3 regions of the Streptomyces sp. NPDC085866 genome follow, and region 2 is predicted to be linked to each of the others. Evidence: riboswitches for the same ligand, from Rfam matches in the RefSeq annotation. Region 2 holds a riboswitch; each other region holds the start of a gene.
What was found. A riboswitch is a leader RNA that binds a small molecule or an ion and turns the genes downstream of it on or off. The one in region 2 is predicted to bind cyclic di-AMP.
Positions count from the first base shown of each region.

Region 1: linked by a shared signal. The riboswitch ahead of ACIF83_RS26740 (NlpC/P60 family protein) and the one ahead of ACIF83_RS20300 (NlpC/P60 family protein) in region 2 are both predicted to bind cyclic di-AMP.
Region 3: linked by a shared signal. The riboswitch ahead of ACIF83_RS16165 (transglycosylase family protein) and the one ahead of ACIF83_RS20300 (NlpC/P60 family protein) in region 2 are both predicted to bind cyclic di-AMP.

Region 1 is NZ_JBITSQ010000010.1:311,677-316,278, forward strand. Features, by position in the region: gene ACIF83_RS26735 (tellurite resistance/C4-dicarboxylate transporter family protein) at 1-364, opposite strand, end outside; gene ACIF83_RS26740 (NlpC/P60 family protein) at 469-1,635, opposite strand; cyclic di-AMP (ydaO/yuaA leader) riboswitch at 1,644-1,817, opposite strand; gene pcrA (DNA helicase PcrA) at 2,081-4,564, shown strand.
Region 2 is NZ_JBITSQ010000007.1:390,980-395,581, forward strand. Features, by position in the region: gene ACIF83_RS20290 (GNAT family N-acetyltransferase) at 1-135, opposite strand, end outside; gene ACIF83_RS20295 (DUF1996 domain-containing protein) at 255-2,240, opposite strand; cyclic di-AMP (ydaO/yuaA leader) riboswitch at 2,572-2,742, shown strand; gene ACIF83_RS20300 (NlpC/P60 family protein) at 2,753-4,602, shown strand, end outside.
Region 3 is NZ_JBITSQ010000006.1:96,783-101,384, reverse strand. Features, by position in the region: gene ACIF83_RS16180 (tetratricopeptide repeat protein) at 1-134, shown strand, start outside; gene ACIF83_RS16175 (cytochrome P450) at 131-1,408, shown strand; gene ACIF83_RS16170 (transglycosylase family protein) at 1,605-2,648, shown strand; cyclic di-AMP (ydaO/yuaA leader) riboswitch at 2,832-3,000, shown strand; gene ACIF83_RS16165 (transglycosylase family protein) at 3,005-3,694, shown strand; gene eno (phosphopyruvate hydratase) at 4,070-4,602, shown strand, end outside.

The DNA.
Region 1 (4,602 bases), on a different contig from region 2:
GTACGACCAGGTACAGCAGCACCGGCCAGAGCACGAGGGCCAGCGCCAGCGCCACCTCGGCCGGCGTCTGCCGGCCGAGCGCCGAGAACCGGGTGCCGAGCACGGCCGTGGCGGCGACGGCAGTGAGCGAGCCCGGGCTGTGCGCCTCGGCCACCCAGCGCTCCCGCTGCGCCACCAGCCGTACGAGGAAGTCGGCGGCCAGCGCCACCCAGGCGACGCAGGCCAGCCACAGGAAGACCCGGGACACCGTCTCGGCGCCCGTCTGATGCAGGCCCACCGAGACGATGCCGGTCGCCATGACGGCGGCACCCGCCGCCGACGGACGCCCCGCCCACCACGTACGCAGAGCCGAGATGCCGGGCATGGGCCCGATGCTAGGCAGCCGCGCGGGCGGGGCACGGAGGCCACGCGCGCGCGTGGCGCTCGAAACCTCGAAAAGGGGACGGCAGGGCTGGACGGAGGGGACGGTCAGGCGGGGCGGACCACGCTGTGGATGATCGATTCGCCGCCGTAGTAGATCGACTCCTCGCGGACGTACGCGCCGGGCTTGGGGGCGTGGATCATCATGCCGTTGCCTATGTAGATGCCGACGTGGCTGATGTCGTCGTAGAAGAAGATCAGGTCACCGGGCCTCGCATCGGCGAGGGAGACCGTGGTTCCCACGTTCACCTGGTCGTAGGTGGTGCGCGGGAGCGCGACGCCGGCGGCCTTCCAGGAGGCCTGGGTGAGGCCCGAGCAGTCGTACGAGCCGGGTCCGGTGGCGCCCCACACGTACGGCTTTCCGATCTGGGCGCGGGCGAAGGCGATCGCCTTCTCGGCCTTGGTGGCGTACGTCCCGGAGGACGTCGACGAGCCGCCGGAGCCGGACGAGCCGCTCGTCGTGGACGAACCGCCGGCCTGCTGCGCCTGCTGCTCCGCCTTGGCCTGTGCAGCCTGCTGCTTCGCCAGCTCCGCGGCCTTGCGCGCGGCCTCCTCCTGCTTCTGCCGCTCGATCGCCGCCAGCCGGGCCTTCTCCTCGGCCGTCAGCTGGGACAGCAGCTTGCGCGCGGAGGCGAGCTTCTTCTGGACGCCGGCCTTGGCGGCCTGCAGCTCGCTCTGCGACTCGGACAGCGCCTGGAGGCTCTTGGCGGCCTCCTGCCGCTTCTTCATGGTCGCGGCCTGCTCGGTGACGTAGTCGTCGACGGCGCTCTTCTGCCGCGAGGTCAGCCGGTTCATCAGCTGGCTCTCGTCGAAGTAGTCCTGGGGACTGTCCGCGAGCAGGAAGGTGGCGGTGTCGGGCGTGGCGGCCCCGGTCCGGTACTGGGCGGCGGCGAACGAACCCAGCCTCTCGCGGGCCTTGTTCATCCGGGCGGTCCGCCGGGCGACCTCTTCGCGCAGGCTGTCGATGTGGGTGCGCTGCTTGCCGGTCTGCTCCTTGGCGGCGTTGTACTTCTCGGTCGCCGACTCCGCCTGACGGTAGAGGTCGTCGACCTTCTTCTCGACCTCCTCCAGGCTCGGCTTTCCGTCGCCCGAGGGAGCGGCGTCGGCCGTCTGGGACAGGACGGCCACGGAGGTGAGGGCGGCGGTGGCCAGGACTGGGGTGCGGAAACCTGCTCCGAGTGTGCCCGCGGGGCGCGTCTTGCGGTGCGACGCCAAGGGAGGCGACTCCTTCCATGTGCCGCCTACCGGGTTAGCTGTCGGGTTCGGGCGGGTGGTCGGAAGGTTTGCCCTACGGCCCTCGTCCCGGGACGGGACGTGTGCCGATTCACCCCAAGGTTCGGTGGGTCCCCGGCTCCGGGCACCGTACGGGGGCGCGCCGGACTCGGCGGAGGCCGCGCGGATCGGCGACGTTCGCCGGAAGGGGGCGTGCGGCCCGCCCCGCAACCTAGCCAACTGGTGTGTCTCGTGTGAAGGTTGGTGCACGATATGTCCGATACATTTTCGTGACCTGAGTGTGGGACCGCTCCCGTGTCACAGTGTGATTCCGCTGCGTGAGGGGCTGTTCGGCCGACCTGGGCGCGCAGGACCGGCTCTTCCCGAACCGGCCATGTTCCCGGGACGGCGACCGGTTGTCGGTGCGGCGCCCTAGACTCGGAGAGCGATGAGCAGCCTCTTTGACGACAGCTTCCTGGCGGACCTCCAGGCCCCTCGCGGGCGCGAGGAGGAGCCCCCGCCGCCGCCCGAGGACGATCACGCTCCGGAGCCGCTTCCGGACGATCTGTTCGGCGGGAAGTTCGATGTGCCGCCGGACCGGGACGCGTACTACCGCGACGGCGCCCACCGCCCCGCGCTCGACGCGGCCGCACTCCTGGACGGGCTGAACGAGAACCAGCGCGCCGCGGTCGTCCACGCCGACTCCCCGCTGCTCATCGTCGCCGGCGCCGGCTCCGGCAAGACCCGTGTGCTCACCCACCGCATCGCCCACCTGCTCGCCGAGCGGAACGTGCATCCGGGCCAGATCCTCGCGATCACCTTCACCAACAAGGCCGCGGGCGAGATGAAGGAGCGCGTCGAGCAGCTCGTCGGCCCGCGCGCGAACGCGATGTGGGTCATGACCTTCCACAGCGCGTGCGTACGGATCCTCCGGCGCGAGTCGAAGAAGCTCGGCTTCACGTCGAGCTTCTCCATCTACGACGCCGCCGACAGCAAGCGCCTGATGGCCCTGGTCTGCCGTGACCTGGACCTCGACCCCAAGCGCTTCCCGCCCAAGTCCTTCAGTGCCAAGATCAGCAACCTCAAGAACGAGCTGATCGACGAGGAGGACTTCGCCGCCCAGGCCGGCGACGGCTTCGAGAAGACCCTCGCCCAGGCCTACGCGCTCTACCAGTCGCGGCTGCGCGAGGCCAACGCGCTCGACTTCGACGACCTGATCATGACGACGGTCAACCTGCTGCGTGCCTTCCCGGACGTCGCCGAGCACTACCGCCGCCGCTTCCGACACGTCCTGGTCGACGAGTACCAGGACACCAACCACGCCCAGTACGCGCTGGTGCGCGAGCTGGTCGGCACCGGCGAGCACGATGAGGACGCACCGCCGAACGAGTACGACCTCCCGCCCGCCGAACTGTGCGTGGTGGGTGACGCGGACCAGTCGATCTACGCCTTCCGGGGCGCGACCATCCGCAACATCCTCCAGTTCGAGGAGGACTACCCGAACGCGACGACGATCCTGCTGGAGCAGAACTACCGCTCCACGCAGACCATCCTGTCCGCCGCCAACGCGGTCATCGAGCGCAACGAGTCCCGCCGCCCGAAGAACCTGTGGACCAACGCCGGCCAGGGCGCCCGGATCACCGGTTACGTCGCCGACACCGAGCACGACGAGGCCCAGTTCGTCGCCGACGAGATAGACCGCCTCACGGACGCGGGCGAGGCGAAGTCCGGTGACGTCGCCGTCTTCTACCGCACCAACGCCCAGTCCCGGGTCTTCGAAGAGGTCTTCATCCGCGTCGGCCTGCCCTACAAGGTCGTCGGCGGCGTGCGTTTCTACGAGCGCAAGGAGGTCCGGGACGTCCTGGCCTACCTCCGCGTTCTCGCCAATCCCGAGGACTCGGTGCCGCTGCGCCGCATCCTCAACGTCCCCAAGCGGGGCATCGGCGAGCGCGCCGAGGCGATGATCGACGCCCTCTCCCAGCGCGAGAAGATCAGCTTCCCGCAGGCCCTCAAGCGCGTGGACGAGGCGTACGGCATGGCCGCGCGGTCCACCAACGCGGTCAAGCGGTTCAACACGCTGATGGAGGACCTGCGTACGATCGTGGAGTCCGGTGCCGGACCGGCGACCGTCCTGGAGGCGGTGCTCGAACGCACCGGCTACCTGGCCGAGTTGCAGGCCTCGACCGACCCGCAGGACGAGACCCGCATCGAGAACCTCCAGGAACTCGCGGCCGTGGCCCTGGAGTTCGAGCAGGACCGCGGCGAGGGCGAGTCGGTGGCGCTGTCCGACTTCCTGGAGCAGGTCGCGCTGGTCGCCGACTCCGACCAGATCCCCGACGAGGACGAGGAAGGCTCCGGCGTCATCACCCTGATGACCCTGCACACCGCCAAGGGCCTGGAGTTCCCGGTCGTCTTCCTGACCGGCATGGAGGACGGCGTCTTCCCGCACATGCGCGCCCTCGGCCAGACCAAGGAGCTGGAGGAGGAGCGGCGGCTGGCGTACGTCGGCATCACGCGCGCACGGGAGCGGCTCTACCTCACCCGGTCCACGCTGCGCAGCGCCTGGGGCCAGCCGTCGTACAACCCGCCCTCCCGCTTCCTGGAGGAGATCCCGGCCGCCCATGTGGAGTGGAAGCGGACGGGGGCCGCCGCCCCGGTGTCCTCCGGGCCGGCCTCCGGGATCGCGGCCTCGCTGTCCTCGTCCCGCTCCCGCTCGTCGGCGGCGGGTGCGTCCGGGTTCGCCACCCGGCGGGCCTCCGAGAAGCCGGCGGTGTCCCTGGCCGTCGGTGACCGGGTCACCCACGACCAGTTCGGGCTCGGCACGGTCGTCGCGGTGTCGGGTGTGGAGGACAAGGCCCAGGCGACCATCGACTTCGGGGACGGGAAGCCGAAGCGGCTGCTGCTGCGGTACGCGCCGGTGGAGAAGCTGTAGGGAGAGACGAGTGAGCCCCGCCGGATCGGCGGGGCTCG
Region 2 (4,602 bases):
CATCAGACGCAGATCCGGACAGAGGGCGCGGGAGTCGCCGCCGTTGTACGCGGTCCGGACGCAGATGTCGGCGACCGCGTCGCGGTCGGTGGGGCGGTAGCGGCGGATCGCGGGGCGGGTGTCCGTGGGTGGCATGAGGACATCCTCATGCGGTTGGGAGCGCTCCCACAAGTGGTCGACGGGCTCCGGACGGCGAAACGGCGGCCGCACCGCTGGAGGGTGGGGCCGCCGTTTCGTCGTTCCGTGACGTGCCGTCAGTACCGCAGGCGCTTGGCCCGGATCAGCATGACGAGGCCGGAGAGGGCGAGCAGCGTACCGATGGCCGCGGGCCACAGGTGTGCGCCGGTCTCGGCGAGGCCGCCCTGGACGGCCTGGGGTTCGCTCTGGTCGGCGGGGGGCTGCGCCGGTGCGGCCGGGGACTGGGCGGCCTGACCGCCGGCAGGGGTCCGGGTGGCCTGACCGACCTCGCCGGCACCCGAGTCGGACGGTGCGGTCGAGGCGGCCTTGTCGGCCTTCGCGGGAGCCGTCTGCTTGCCCTCGCCGTCCTGCTTGGTCCGTCCGCCCTGCTGGGAGGACTGGCTGTCGTGCTTGGCGGGCTTGTCGTGCTTGGTGGTGTTCGCCGGCGAGGTCGACGTGTAGGTCCTGGGCTCCTGCGTCGAGTCGGAGGAGGCCGGGGCAGGCTCGGCCGGGGCGCTCGTGGCGGGGGCGGCCGTGGCGCCGCCGGTGCCCGTGCCCGGGGCGTCCGTCGCACCGGAGTCGTCGCTCGGGCTCGGGGCCGTGGTGGCACCGGAGTCGTCACCGCCACGGGGTCCGCAGGTCCGGCCGGAGTTGATGCAGTCGACCATCTCGCGCATCAGGTCCTCGTCGAAGACGTTGATGAAGTCGCCGTGGTCGGTGACCGGCTTGTGCAGCTGCTCGGGGAAGGAGTCCACCGCGAAGAACGGCACCGTCCGCCCACCGTCGTTCAGGCTCGGCGCGGCGACGCCGTAGACGATGCGCTGGACCAGCTGCGGAATCGCCCGGAAGCCCTCGGGGCAGGAACCGTCGGGGCCGGCGAAGGCCACGTGGGTGCGGTGGTTGGCACTGTCGATGTTGCGGCCGTCCCAGCAGCTCTGGAAGCGGAAGGTGCGCACCACGTCGCTGCCGGACGGACACAGCGGGTACTTGTCCTTCAGCTGCCGGTCCTCGAAACCGGTGCAGCTCCACGAGGCGTTGGCGTTGCCGGGGCCGTTGACGAAGGCCTTGGCGTCGCCGGTGATGATGCGCAGCAGGCGCGGCATCTCGGTGACCTTGCCGCGCGGGTTGCCCACGAAGGTCAGCGTCACCTGCTTGGCCGTGACGATCTGGCCCGCGTTGCCCTCGGTGCCGCCGCCCGGGGCGCCGGCGTCCCGTTCCTGCTTGCCGTTCTGCAGCCGCAGCACCGGCCAGTAGTAGGTGGACTTGTCTCCCTGGTCCACACAGCTGGTCTGGGCGTCGGCCAGGTCCTCGTCGCTGGCGAAGGCGTTGTTGGACTGGTTGCCGATGTAGTCGTGGAAGTGGTGGGCGCCGTTGGAGACGCCGGGCGCGACGATCACGTTGTCGGAGTTGAACAGGCCGCCTGCGTTGACACCGCACTCGGAGGTGAACGTGCCGCGCGACGCGTCGTCCTGCCGGGGCGGGTTCGGCACGTTCGGCTGTACGGAGGTGATGTCCGCGTAGTCGGAGGCGACGGGACCGTTGCCGCCCTGGCCGGCGCCGTTCTGGCCCTGGCCGGTGCCCTGTTGGGCTCCGTCGCTCGGGGTGGCGCTGCCCTGGCCGGCGTTGCCGGTGTCGCCGCCGGCGCCGTCCTGGGCAGGGCGCAGGGTGCAGGCGGCCAGGGATTCCAGTCCTTCCGGCCGGTCACCGACCTGGTCGATGGCGACGGCGATCCGCTCGATCGTGGCCGACCGCTTCTCCTTCAGCGGGTTCATGATGGGCTCGTCCGCCGCCGTGGGGTCCTGGCGGACGGAATCGGCCGACGCCTGGAGTTGCTGGTAGGCGGCCGCGATCTGCTGGTCCAGCTGGGCGAGTTCACGGTCGACGGCCTCGCGGGCGCCGTCCGGCACCGTCGTCAGCCGGCTGCCGACGTCCGGGCAGTCGATCGTGGCCATGCCCGCGGAGCGGACCTGTCCGGTCGCGTCGGGGCCGCTGTCCCCGCCCCATGTGCCCTCGGTGGCCGAGGCGTAGACATTCGCCGCGACGAGCCCGCCTCCGCCCAGCATCAGGGCGACCGCTGCGAAGGTCGCGCGTCGTGCACGGGTCGGGCGTCTGCGCGTGTTGCGTCCCACGGAAGTACCTCTGAGTCTGTCGAGCGGCTCGGCATGGAAATCCCCCGCCCCATACGGATCCGGGCGCCCGAGTGTTCAGGCGTCCCGAGAATTCATCAGAATCTCATAGGCACCGCGTCACCCGGAGGGTGACCCATCTCGAATGGCAAGACGAACATCACATATCTGTATCGGACATTGCGCACTTCAACCTTCACACGGGCCACACAAATTGGCTAGGTTGACGACCAGGCCGCACGGCTCCCCCGGCGAACCGCGCCGGGCCGCGTGGCCTCCGCCGAATCCGGTGCACCGTGGAGTGCCGCCGGAGCCGGGACCCGACCGACTTCGGGGTGAATCGGCCAACGCCCTCGCGGGCGACGGTCGTAGGGCACGCCTTCCGGAACCGACCGCCCGAACCCGACAGCTGACTCGGTAGGCGGAGCACGGAAGGAGTGCGTCCCTTCATGGCGACGGACAGCCGCGACGAGGTCCGGCAGCGAATCAGCTCCCTCTACGACCGGGCCGAGGACGAGACCGGGAACTTCAACGCGACTCGGGCCATGGCGGGGGCGACACGGACCCGTGGTGTTCCGCTGGCCAAGCGGCCGGAACGGCGCTCGGATCCGGCCCTCGACGAGGTGGCCAAGCAGTGGTTCGAAGGGGCGCGGGCCAAGCTCGGCCCGTCCGCCCCGGCGGTCCTGCCGGCGGACCGGATGCCCGGCCGGCGGGCCGCCCCGGCCCGCTCCTCGGACCGAACCGGCGGCGATCGCCCCGGCGGTGACCGGGAGACACCGGGGCGAGGTCTGCCGGAGTTGCCCGCCGGGCCTTCGGGGCGGACGGGTGCCCGTGCGCTGCCGGAGCTGCCGCGTGGGGCTGCCGCCGAGCCGACCGCTCGGCCCGTCCCCGAGCTGACGAGCCGCGCCCTTCCCGAACTGACCAGCCGGGTCATGGAAGTAGCGGCCGACCGCACCGCCCTGGAGCTCCCCGGCCGAGCCTCGGCCGAGCCGCCGAACCGGGCCATGCTGGAACCGGCGGGCCGCACCTCGGCACCGACGGCCGCCCTGCCTCTCGCCGCCTCCCCGGCGATCCCTCAGCAGGAGCCCCGGGCACTGCCCGCCCCTGCCACCGGCTCCCGGCGGCCCGCCCCGGCCGTGTCCAAGGCGGAGAACCGGCGCAAACTCGCCGCGGCCCGGGACGTGTTGTCCCGCGGCATCGCCCTGCGCGCCGCGGCCGCCCAGCCCACTCCCGCGCCGGACGCCCTGGGCACCACGGCGGGTCAGGCGCCACGGCCGACCGAGGACCAGTGGCGCGCACCGCAGTGGGCGGCACCCGGCGTGTTCCCGGCGCAGGAGACGACCGGCGCCCTCGGCACGGCCGCACTCCCGGCCGGCAGCGAGCCCTTCAGCCGTCCGGCCGCGACGGCCCCTTTGACCGACACGGGCTCCTTCGCCGCGCCGCTGCCTGCGGGCCTCCCGGCTGACACCGGGTCCTTCGCAGCGCCCCTTCCGGCCGACACCGGGGCTTACGCCGCGCCCCTCCCGACCGACACCGGCTCCTACGCCGCGCCCCTCCCGACCGACACCGGCTCCTTCGCCGCGCCCCTCCCGACCGACACCGGCTCCTACGCCGCGCCCCTCCCCATCGACACCGGGGCTTTCGCAGCGCCGCGCCCCGTCGACACCGGGTCCTTCACCGCGCCCCTCCCGACCAACACCGGAGCTTTCGCCGCGCCTCCCACGACCGACAACGGTTCCTTCGCCGCGCCAGTCACCGTCGGCACCGGGGCTTTCGCAGCGCCGCGCCCCGTCGACACCGGAGCTTTCGCAGCGCCGCGCCCCGTCGACACCGGAGCTTTCGCCGCGCCCCTCCCGACCGACACCAGCTCCTTCGCCGCGCCCCTCCCCATCGACACCGGGGCCTTCGCAGCGCCGCGCCCCGTCGACACCGGGTCCTTCACCGCACCCCTCCCGACCAACACCGGAGCTTTCGCCGCGCCCCTCCCGACCGACACCGGCTCCTTCGCCGCGCCAGTCACCGTCGACACCGGGTCCTTCACCGCCCCCCTTCCGACCGACACCGGAGCTTTCGCCGCGCCCGCCATCGCCGACACAGGGTCCTTCACTGCACCTGTCACAGCCGGCGCAGCCACCTTCGCCCCACCCGCACCCCCAGCCCCAGCCCCAGCCCCAGCCCCAGCCGCCCCCCTCCCCACCGAAACCGGCTCCTTCACCGCACCCCTCACCACCACCCCCACGACCGGCACAGGCTCGTACGCACCCGTCGCACCCGTCGCACCCACCCCGCAGTCACCCCG
Region 3 (4,602 bases), on a different contig from region 2:
CCACCCTCTTGAAGAAGCAGGGCAGCAACCCGGGAGCCCTGGCCTGGTACCGCAAAGCCGCCGCCCTGGGCCACCCCGCTGCCCTGAAGGCGCTCGGCGAGACGTCCGGGAAGCCGGATACCGTCACGGAGTGACCAGCCAGCCCAGCCACCCCCACCCCCCGACGGCCCCCGACCTCTTCACCTGGGAGTTCGCCAGCGACCCCTACCCCGCCTACGCCTGGCTCCGTGAGCACGCCCCCGTGCACCGGACCCGGCTGCCCAGTGGGGTCGAGGCCTGGCTGGTCACGCGGTACGCCGATGCCAAGCAGGCCCTCGCCGACCAGCGGCTGAGCAAGAACCCGGCGCATCACGACGAGCCCGCGCACGCCAAGGGGAAGACCGGTATCCCGGGCGAGCGCAAGGCCGAGCTGATGACGCACCTGCTGAACATCGACCCGCCGGACCACACCCGCCTGCGCCGGCTGGTCAGCAAGGCGTTCACGCCCCGCAGGGTCGCCGAGTTCGCGCCCCGGGTGCAGGAACTGACCGACCACCTCATCGACCAGTTCGCGAAGCAGGGCTCGGCCGACCTCATCCACGAGTTCGCGTTCCCGCTCCCCATCTACGCCATCTGCGACCTGCTCGGCGTACCGCGCGAGGACCAGGACGACTTCCGGGACTGGGCGGGGATGATGATCCGGCACGGGGGAGGGCCGCGGGGCGGGGTCGCACGGTCCGTCAAGAAGATGCGCGGCTATCTCGCCGACCTCATCCACCGCAAGCGCGAGGCGCTGCCCGCCGAGCCGACCCCGGGCGAGGACCTGATCTCCGGCCTCATCCGCGCCTCCGACCACGGCGAGCACCTCACCGAGAACGAGGCCGCCGCGATGGCCTTCATCCTGCTGTTCGCCGGGTTCGAGACGACCGTGAACCTGATCGGCAACGGCACCTACGCCCTGCTCACCCACCCCGAGCAGCGCCACCGCCTGCAGCGGTCCCTGGCCGCCGGGGAGCGGGACCTGCTGGAGACCGGGGTCGAGGAACTCCTGCGCTACGACGGCCCGGTGGAGCTGGCCACCTGGCGGTTCGCCACCCGGCCGCTCACCATCGGCGGGCAGGACATCGCCGCCGGGGACCCGGTGCTCGTCGTCCTCGCCGCCGCGGACCGGGATCCGGAGCGGTTCGCCGACCCGGACGTCCTGGACCTGTCCCGCCGGGACAACCAGCACCTCGGCTACGGCCACGGCATCCACTACTGCCTCGGCGCCCCGCTCGCCCGTCTGGAGGGCCAGACCGCGCTCGCCACCCTCCTCACCCGCCTCCCCGACCTGCGGCTCGGGGCGGACCCGGCCGAGCTGCGCTGGCGCGGCGGACTCATCATGCGGGGCGTGCGCACCCTCCCCGTGGAGTTCACGCCCGCCCTCTGAGCGCGGCTCGAACAGGCCGGACGCGGACAGACGTTCACACAGTCGAACATGACAGACACTCTCTTCTGTGATCTTCACGTGATCTGTGCGGCATTAACTTGTGACAAGTGATCGTCTGCCGATACGTTCACTCATCAGCGTGGCCCCCGAGTTCCATCGGCCATGCCGGCCCCGCCGTCGTACGAAAGGCTTCCGCATGCTCTCCGGGAACGGTCGTCACCGTCGCCCCCGCCAGGCTCCGGCCCTCCTCGTCGCGGCCGGCGTGACCGGCTCCGCCATCGCCATCCCGCTCCTCGGTGCGGCGAGCGCCAACGCGGCCGACGGCACCACATGGGACAAGGTGGCCGAGTGCGAGAGCGGCGGCTCCTGGAGTGCCGACACCGGCAACGGTTACTACGGCGGTCTGCAGATATCCCAGGGCGACTGGGCCAAGTACGGCGGCACGAAGTACGCCTCCAGCGCCGACCAGGCCAGCCGTTCACAGCAGATCGCCGTCGCCGAGAAGATTCTCGCCGACCAGGGCACCACTCCCTGGGCCACCTGCGCCCTGCTCGCCGGCATGACCTCGAAGTCCGGCTCCGTGGATGTCGACACGGGCGTCTCGGGCTCCGACTCGGGCTCGGCGCAATCCGGTGACTCCTCCACGTCCTCGGACTCGTCCAACCAGGACGGCAATTCCGGTTCCGACGAGAATTCCGACCCGTCCGATCTGCCGGATTCGTCCTCCTCGTCGCCCTCGTCCGACTCTTCTTCGGATGCGACGACCATGCCGTCCCCGAGTGCCGACAAGGGTGCCGACTCCAAGGGTTCCGGCAAGGGGGTAGACACTCCCAAGTCCGACAAATCCGTATCGCCCGGCTCCGGGGATGTCCAGGGCGGCGAGTCCGTCACTACGGATCCCGCAACGGAAGACTCGGACAATTCGTGGCAGACCAGCAGCTCTTGGAGCCTGGTCGACACCGGCGCCCTCAGCAGTGGCGGACGTCACCGCGGTGCGAGTGCGGACGAAAGTACGGCAAACGGTCAGAGCGACACCCCGTCGGGTCGCCACGCCGACCGCGACCCGGGCACCTACACCGTCCGCGAGGGCGACACCCTCGTCTCCATCGCCGACTCCCTTGACCTCGACGGTGGATGGCACGCGCTCTACGCCGAGAACAAGAAGGCCATCGGCACCGACCCGAACCACATCAGTGCCGGTCAGACCCTGAAAGTCGGTGCCGAAAAGGGCGATAAGTAGCGGGAGTTGACGCCCCGCTTCGCTCCTTAATGTCCGTTTTGGCGAAAGTGTGGGATGAGTCTCAGAAGCCCTGATCGTCTTTGAAATTCCGCCGATCGCCTGTCTACGGTCAAGGCCGCTCGTCACCACGAGCCCCGGCATCCGCAACGCCGAGTCCTGCCAGCGGTTGCCCGGGAACAGTCGTCGCGTCATGCGCCGTAGGCAGGAGCGGGGGACCCAAGGTAAGTGCCGGGACCGGCAGTTGATGTCGGTACCGGCTTGGGGTGAAGCCGCGTCCCGTAAGGGTCGCGGCCGGGCAACTCAACCGGCCCGAACCCGACAGCTCACCTCGCAGGCGTCGGTGAGGGGATCGATCCATGCTGTTCTCCGGCAAGGGCAAGCACCGTCGTCCGTTCAAGGCCACCCGTGTCATCGCGCTCGCCGGTGTCACCGGCGCCGCCGTCGCCGCCCCGCTGATGGCGGCCGGCAACGCCTCCGCCGCCACCGCCTCCGAGTGGGACGCGGTCGCCCAGTGCGAGTCCGGCGGCAACTGGGCGATCAACACCGGCAACGGCTACTACGGCGGCCTGCAGTTCTCCGCCTCCACCTGGGCCGCCTACGGTGGCACGGCCTACGCCGCCCGCGCCGACCTGGCCACCAAGCAGCAGCAGATCACCGTCGCCGAGAAGGTCCTCGCCTCCCAGGGCAAGGGCGCCTGGCCGGTCTGCGGCACGGGCCTGTCGAGCACCCCGTACAGCGGCACCGCGGCGGCCCCGTCGAGCAGCAGCTCCTCGAAGACCACCACGACCACCACCCGCGCCACCGAGCAGCAGGCCGCCTCCCGGTCCGCCGAGCGCCCGGCCGCGAGCCAGACCGTCACCACCCCGACCGGCAAGAAGGTCAAGAAGGGTGACGGCGAGTACAAGGTGGTCAAGGGTGACACCCTCGGCGCGATCGCCGAGAAGCACAAGGTCAACGGCGGCTGGAAGAAGCTGTTCGAGCTGAACAAGGACATCGTCGAGGACGCGAACCTCATCTACCCGGGCCAGCAGCTGCACCTGAAGTGACACCTGGCTCCCACCGGAACCACAGTGCTCTCACAAGGCCTGCCCCCACTCTGAAGGCCTCGTGAGGGTCGTCCCCCCGTCCCCACGGGCTCCCCGCCCCGGCGCGTGTTCCCCCGTACGCGCCGGGGCGGGGTTGTTTGTGTCTCCTCGCCTTGTTTCCCCGCCCCGTTTCCCCTCTCTCCCCGCCTGTTTCCCCACTCTTCGGCCGGGCCTCATTCACAAGCCCCTTTGTTCCGAGCCTGAACAATAGGTACGGTCTCCCTGTCCCTCCCTGTCCACGGGACGGTCGGTCGGTGGCCGACGCCCCCGGGACGGTTAGGCTCTAGGCGCAAGGCACACAAGCCCCGCACAACCAGCGTCACATCCACGAAGGAGATGCTCGTGCCGTCCATCGACGTCGTCGTAGCCCGGGAAATCCTGGACTCCCGAGGCAACCCCACGGTCGAGGTCGAGGTCGGCCTCGACGACGGCAGCACGGGTCGTGCCGCCGTCCCGTCCGGCGCCTCCACCGGCGCCTTCGAGGCCATCGAGCTGCGCGACGGTGACCCGAACCGCTACCAGGGCAAGGGCGTCGAGAAGGCCGTCCTCGCCGTCATCGAGCAGATCGGCCCGGAGCTGGTCGGCTACGACGCCACCGAGCAGCGCCTGATCGACCAGGCCATGTTCGACCTGGACGCCACCGACAACAAGGGCTCCCTCGGCGCCAACGCCATCCTCGGCGTCTCCCTCGCCGTCGCCCACGCCGCCTCCGAGGCCAGCGACCTCCCGCTCTTCCGCTACCTGGGCGGCCCGAACGCGCACCTGCTGCCGGTGCCGATGATGAACATCCTGAACGGCGGCTCGCACGCCGACTCCAACGTGGACATCCAGGAGTTCATGATCGCCCCGATCGGCGCGGAGTCCTTCTC